2 regions of the Anoxybacillus sp. P3H1B genome follow, and region 2 is predicted to be linked to the other one. Evidence: riboswitches for the same ligand, from Rfam matches in the RefSeq annotation. Region 2 holds a riboswitch; the other holds the start of a gene.
The links. Region 2 has a riboswitch for S-adenosylmethionine ahead of AT864_RS10245 (O-acetylhomoserine aminocarboxypropyltransferase/cysteine synthase family protein). Riboswitches for the same ligand answer to the same signal wherever they lie in the genome.
Positions count from the first base shown of each region.

Region 1 (3,417 bases), on a different contig from region 2:
CACTATTTTTCAATTAATTTTTAGAATTTATAAAATAGTATAAATATATCATTTCCCCAGTGCTGATATGATCTAGTATGCTACTAAAAAACAGAATGAGCTTCCTGCTTCTTCTCTCGAACAAGAAACGCCAGTGAACCTATTCATTTGCCCACAAAGCGTTCCTTAGATGAAAATAAATTGCTTGAACAGCTTTTTTGCCTGCGGGAGGGTCACATAATTAGCAACGCCTCCTTCTGAATCGTTACATTCACTGGAGTTTTCGTGAGAATCTCGCCATCGCTTTGGACAATTATCGGCGGTTCAGCGATAATTTCTACCTGTTTTCCTTTGATCATGGTGACACTTGGATGTGAAACATGCTTTCCTTTATACGCTTTTGGAAACGTGCGTAACAGCTCCCATTTTGTGACGCTATGTACGATACAAATGTCAAAAAATCCGTCATAGTAACAAGCATCCGGACATATTTTAATCCCTCCGCCGTAATTCGGAGTATTAGCAATGGCAATGAACCATGCATTTGAAAAAGATTGAACCTCCCCGTCAATTTTTAATTGAATGCGGACGGGACGATATTGGAATAAAGCATGCAAAACGCTCAATCCATAGGAAAGATCGCCTAACCTAACGAGATTTAATAAATCTTTATATTTAGCAGCATTGTTGATCTCGGCCACTTTGCCGTCAAATCCGATTCCCGTTACAGTCATGCAGTATTCTTCGCCAATTTTTCCAACGTCCATTTTTCTTTTCTTTCCTCTTAAAATACGTTCCAACGCCCTTTTATAGTCCATCGGTATATCAAGAGCCCTTGCTAAATCATTTCCTGACCCTGCCGGAATAATCCCTAAAGGTATATTCGAATGAATGAGCCCGTTTGCCACATCGTGGATTGTGCCATCGCCGCCAACGGCGACAACCGCATTGCATGCTTCAGAAGAAAACTCCTTCACTATTTCTACCGCATGTTTTGGACGTTCTGTAAAACGAACTTGATAATTTACCTGCTTCTCTTGAAGCAGCTTTTCAACCTTTTTCCAAACTTTCAGCCCTTTTCCGTTTCCCGAGATTTTATTAACAACAAAATAATAGATCATATCGATCGTTCCCTCTAATCAAAGATCGTAACATGAAAATCCCAAACAAGGTCCCGCTTTACATCGGGACGCTTGTTTTTCTCTTTTTACTTTACCGATTTGAGAATTCCGGCCATTTGCTGCTCGTGCCGAAGAAAAAATAAAGGCCCTACCGTTTTTCCTCATGAGCGGTACCCTAAGCGATGGCAACCGTCCTTTTTCTTGTTTCACTCCCTCTCACTAAGGTAAAGGTTTCGAAAGGATCAATGAGCATAGCGACATGCCATTTAGGAGACAAGAACCGCCCATTTCGCTGAGTCAATCTCATTCCGCTGACATTTGTTTCCATGTCTTTTCCTCGAATACCGGCATGCTCATCTATTTCGACTTCCATAGCTCCCTCTCCTTTTTCTTTTCTAACGTTTTTAATCAATCTGCCCGACCGGCAGCCCTTGCTCTCTTAGCTCCCGCCAAATGTAACGATCGAGCGCATAGGGCTCTTCTGCTTTGAACACTTCCACTTCCGCCAACGTAAGTAACAGTTGAAACGGTTTTCCAAATGCTTGCCCATACAATAGAAAAAAGTTCGTATGGTGATCAATGTAAAAAATCGCTGTAGAATCCCATTGACAAAGCTGACGTTTTACACCGCTGGCAACATGTAAAGCGAATGAAGCAGCTTTCATATGGCACGCCATGTACCTGCGGATCGTTTCACTCATCATGCTCGCCCCTTTCTCAATAAGAATGGTCACAAACGGCTCTGCCAAAATAAAAAGCTCTTTCCGCCATGAATGACGCGAAAAGAGCTTGAAGCCGTCCTTATCATTCAAAGCGAAGCGCTTTGCGGGTAGGAGCACCTTGCGTCAAGCGCAGGTTGCTGTGAAGTCATTGAGCCCGATCTCTCGTTCACTCTTGATAAGACTTATTCAGTTATTCCTATGCTACCATTATTTTATGGAAATGACAACCATTTTTTAATTTCCAAAAACCAGGATTCATAACATCGAAATAACAAGGACTTCTTCATTACGATCGACCATCGTCGCCAGATCATTCGTCCTATTCCTAGCCCCCGCTAGATGATCCCCTTTCTTTTATAGGGACATATAAATGAACTTTACACTTTCCTTCCGGATCTGTTTCTGGATTATTCATACAAAATTCCAGGCACGGCCTATCATCCGCATCATACTCACTATTTGGCAACCACTGTCCAAATAAACTTTGATACGCAATCGCTAATTTATCAATCGTATCGTAAAACTGATATAAGGCATATAATCCGCCAGGTATTGTTTTATATTGAATATCGGGATCTTCATCTCCCTTGAAACCGGTCGGCAGCGTCACACACGCATCATAGCGGCAAGCAAATTCTTCTACAACAAGTGGATCATCCAATGAGATGCCAATAAAATCGTGCTCTGGCGGATACAATCCGTTTCGGTTTGCCCATTCGTTTAATTGATTCCATGCATAATACGTTTCTAAATAACTACCCACATGCCTAACAAAAGCCACTTCATAGTCAGGAAGCTCTTTAATCATTATATTCATGCTCCATATTCTCCTTAATAAATGATGGTTAGCGTAAGTATAACGGATCGGAGCAGACCATTCTTCTTGATTCTTGCTTATATCTAATGAAATATTGCGATTTTGATGTTTTTTTCTTACGTCACTGGGAACCATGTGAAAATGTTGTTTAAAAGCAGCATTAAAATTTGAAACGGAGCCAAAACCACAGAGATTGGAGATTTCCAAGATAGATTTAGTCGTTTCAGTTAAGTAATACACCGACTTTTGCAGACGAATTTTTTTCACATAAGACATCGGTGTCATTCCAACAATCGAAGTGAAGATACGATTAAAATGATATTTCGAAAAATGGGAAACGTTGGCTAATGTATCAAGATGAATAGGCTCGTCATAATGATCATGAATATACTTGACGGCTCTTTCAATTCTTTCATAATAATCCCTTCTCATTTCATTGCCTCCTAATATTCGCTGAACCCTACTCTTTCACTAATAGTATCGCATGGGAGCTATCACGATTTTCCCTCGTTCTTCAGCGGCAACTCTAACACCATTATGTTTGTAAATAATTCTAATTGCACTGTTTCTAATGACTGTTCTTGAAGTGCCGTTCTTCATTACATCTTCAACAACATTTGTCGGAATCCCTCCCGTTTGATGCCCTCTTGCATATCCTATTGGCTGTCCAGTCACTGCCGCATTTTCCGAAACCGAAAGTACTTTTCCCCATGGATCATAGCTATAATTCGCGACCGTCGCGCCGTTTTCGTCGACAATGCTGACGACATCGCCGCGG
Region 1 covers NZ_LPUG01000011.1:8,278-11,694, reverse strand. The annotation lists gene AT864_RS04225 (diacylglycerol kinase family protein) at 213-1,100, opposite strand; gene AT864_RS04220 (hypothetical protein) at 1,276-1,473, opposite strand; gene AT864_RS04215 (hypothetical protein) at 1,505-1,849, opposite strand; SAM riboswitch class I at 1,899-2,004, opposite strand; gene AT864_RS17470 (GyrI-like domain-containing protein) at 2,148-3,071, opposite strand; gene AT864_RS04205 (hypothetical protein) at 3,111-3,417, opposite strand, start outside.
Region 1: it holds a riboswitch for S-adenosylmethionine, as region 2 does, so the genes downstream of both, AT864_RS04215 (hypothetical protein) here and AT864_RS10245 (O-acetylhomoserine aminocarboxypropyltransferase/cysteine synthase family protein) in region 2, are expected to answer to the same signal.

Region 2 (3,417 bases):
GGCTAATAATGCCGCGGCGTTATATCTTTTATATGAATAGTGAATGGTTAAAGCAAGCATGGATTTTTTCTCCGATCTCAAGGCTGTTTTATTTTTGGAGGCAGGAAGGTAGAAAACAAAGAGCGAATGGAATACAATATACATAACTTCTTTTCATTAGGTGATGATCATGATGGATAAAGAAAAAGTAATTATTGTCGAGGGGCGCTCCGACAAAAAGAAAATAGAGGGCATGATTAAAGATTCCGTTGAAATCATTTGCACAAACGGGACGATCAGCCGTGCCAAATTAGATGAGTGGATTGATCAGCTGTATGATAAAGAAGTGTTTATCTTAGTGGATTCGGATGAAGCGGGAGAACGATTGCGAAAGCAGCTGCGCCGTGAATTTCCTGAGGCGGAGCATTTATATATCGATCGCATGTATCGAGAGGTGGCCGCAGCACCTAAAAAACATATTGCAACGGTGCTGCTGAGCGCTAATATTGATGTGCATGCAGATGATTGGTAAAAGGTGTGAAGAAGTGTGGAAGAAGTAACGATACAGCAATTAGATGAACTCATTCAGCAGGAGGAGTTTGTATGTTTGTATGTATATACACCGATGTGCGGCACATGCCAGCTGGCGAATCGCATGGTCAGCATTGTTCAAGAGCTAACTTCTCATGTAGCTTTTCGGAAGTCCGATATTAACTATATGCCGGATCGAGCGGTCAGCTGGGAAATTGAAAGTGTACCTTGCCTGCTGTTATTTAGAAACGGGGAAATGAAAAAGAAGTTATATGCATTTCAATCTGTCCCATATTTATATGAGGTGATTCAAGAATTGCAAAAGCCGTAATGCATGCATTTATGGATAAGAGAAGAACAAACAGTAGATGGGTCCATTTTAGATTGTGCAGAAGTGTTGGTATCCGTATAGATTGAAGCAAGCCTTTGGGGGCTTGCTTTTTTATTTAGAGTTTTTTTGACATATTTCTCGGGAAATATGAAAAATCGTGTACGTTTTCTTGATGATTTGTCGACAAGTTTATAAAGGAATTATGCCTTTTTCTATGGAAATAAATGAGAGAAAAGGATAATGGAGAGGCGGGAAAACGATGAAGATTTATGAATTAACTAAAAAGTTTATGGAACGTGTACAGACGTTGCACCATCTGTTGCCGATTTTACCGGAGGAGGAACTCTACATTCGCTTTGAATGCGATGCAGAAACACTGATTTTCGCCATTTCAAAAACGGGAGTTCATCTGGCGCAGGAAGCTGATGAAAGGAAGATATTAACCATTAGAGGGTCGAAAGAGGCGCTTGTTAGTCTGTTGAAAGGTGAACTTAAATTGCAGCAGCAGCTCCGCTTAAAAGAATTAGTGGTTTCCGGTAGCTTTCGTCACATGCTTTTATTAGAATCGCTTCTTCATTTAGCTAAACCATATCGTTATGCCTCTTGAATATGAAATCACGAAATGTTATTGACATGATAAAAAAACAGTGTTATTATTCAGAAAAATAAAATAATAAACAAGTTCTTATCAAGAGTGGCGGAGGGACTGGCCCGATGAAGCCCGGCAACCGGTTTGACACGGTGCCAATTCCAGCAGAGTGTATCGCTCTGGCAGATAAGAAGAGTTAAAGGAAATTTCCCCCTCTTCTTATGATGAAGAGGGGGTTTTCATTTGATTATAAAAAGGAGAGGATGACAGTGGGCGAAAAATCATATCGTTTAGAAACGCTGGCGGTGCATGGGGGGGTAAGTCCAGATCCTGTGACAGGAGCAAGAGCCGTTCCGATTTATCAATCGAACGCTTATCAATTTGCCAATACGGAGCATGCAGCCAACTTATTCGCATTGAAAGAAGAAGGGTACATTTATACGCGCATTCATAACCCGACCGCCACAGTCTTTGAGGAAAGAGTGGCACAATTAGAAGGAGGAATTGGAAGTCTTGCAGTAGCAAGCGGCATGGCCGCAATCACGCTTGCGATCTTAAATATAGCGCAAGCAGGAGACGAGATTGTGTCAGCTTCAACGCTATATGGAGGTACCTATAACCTCTTTGCCACTACCCTTCCGAAATATGGAATTAAAACACATTTTGTTGATCCCGCTAATCCGGAAAATTTCCGTGCTGCCATTACGCCAAAAACGAAAGCGATCTTTGCAGAAACGATTGGTAATCCAAGTTTGCACGTACTAGATATTGAAGCGGTAGCCAACATTGCGCATGAGGCAGGCATTCCTCTCATTATTGATAATACGTTTGCCACTCCATATCTATGCCGTCCGATTGAGTATGGAGCGGATATCGTTGTTCATTCAGCTACTAAATGGCTGCTTGGAAACGGTACAACGCTTGGCGGCATTATTGTAGACGGAGGAAAATTTAATTGGGATTCTCCTAAATTTCCGGGATTTACAACTCCGGATCCAAGCTATCACAATCTTGTGTATGCAGAAGCTTTAGGTCCGGCTGCTTATATCATTAAGGCTCGTGTGCAATTGCTGCGGGATCTTGGACCAGCGATTAGCCCATTTAATGCGTTTCAATTTAATTTAGGGCTTGAGACGCTTCATGTACGCATGAAAGAGCATATTGCTAACACGCGTCGGATTGTAGACTATTTAGATCGCCATCCGGCAGTAGAATGGGTGCTGTATCCTGGACACGAAAAGCATCCAGCCAAGAATTTGGCCGAAAAATATTTGCCGAAAGGAGCGGGAGCCGTTGTGGTGTTCGGCATTAAAGGAGGAAGAGAAGCGGGAGCGGCCCTCATTAACAACGTGAAGCTTTGGTCGCACTTGGCCAATGTAGGAGACGCCAAAAGCTTAATTATTCATCCAGCCAGCACCACGCATCAGCAGTTGAGCCCAGAAGATTTGCAGGCCTCGGGAGTTACGGAAGATTTGATTCGTCTATCGGTCGGCATCGAAAATGTCGAAGACTTAATTGAGGATTTAGAGCAAGCCATCGCCATTGCCACAGGAATTCGTTCGCTGTATTCAGAGGTGTAGAAAATAGCCGTCAACAATTGAATCGGTCATGAAGTCCATTCATATTGATAAAACAATAGTTTCAACGAGAGGTTAGAACATATTAAAAACAGGCGTGGTGATGATCCAATAAAAACCGATTAACGCCGCCCGATTCCTCGTTTTTCCGTCATAATCTGTAAACCCTTTGCTTGTCCACTGTCAGCATGTCCTTGTCATACAACGAACGTTTTGCGGACAAGATGGGTTCGCCGGCGTTCTTGTTCGAGGGAGATGCCGAAAAGGTTGTGTTAAGCCAGAGCATTTTGAATGGATCATCGGCGCTTGTGTATTGATTCTATGATTAGGAATGATTTTTCTGTTGACACCTTCCTTTATAGAATGATAGAATCACTTTTGTAATTTGTATAATTCTTAGATGAATTAAA
Region 2 covers NZ_LPUG01000016.1:57,987-61,403, forward strand. The annotation lists gene AT864_RS10230 (toprim domain-containing protein) at 170-511, shown strand; gene AT864_RS10235 (thioredoxin family protein) at 527-841, shown strand; gene AT864_RS10240 (SCP2 sterol-binding domain-containing protein) at 1,101-1,448, shown strand; SAM riboswitch class I at 1,524-1,623, shown strand; gene AT864_RS10245 (O-acetylhomoserine aminocarboxypropyltransferase/cysteine synthase family protein) at 1,694-3,010, shown strand.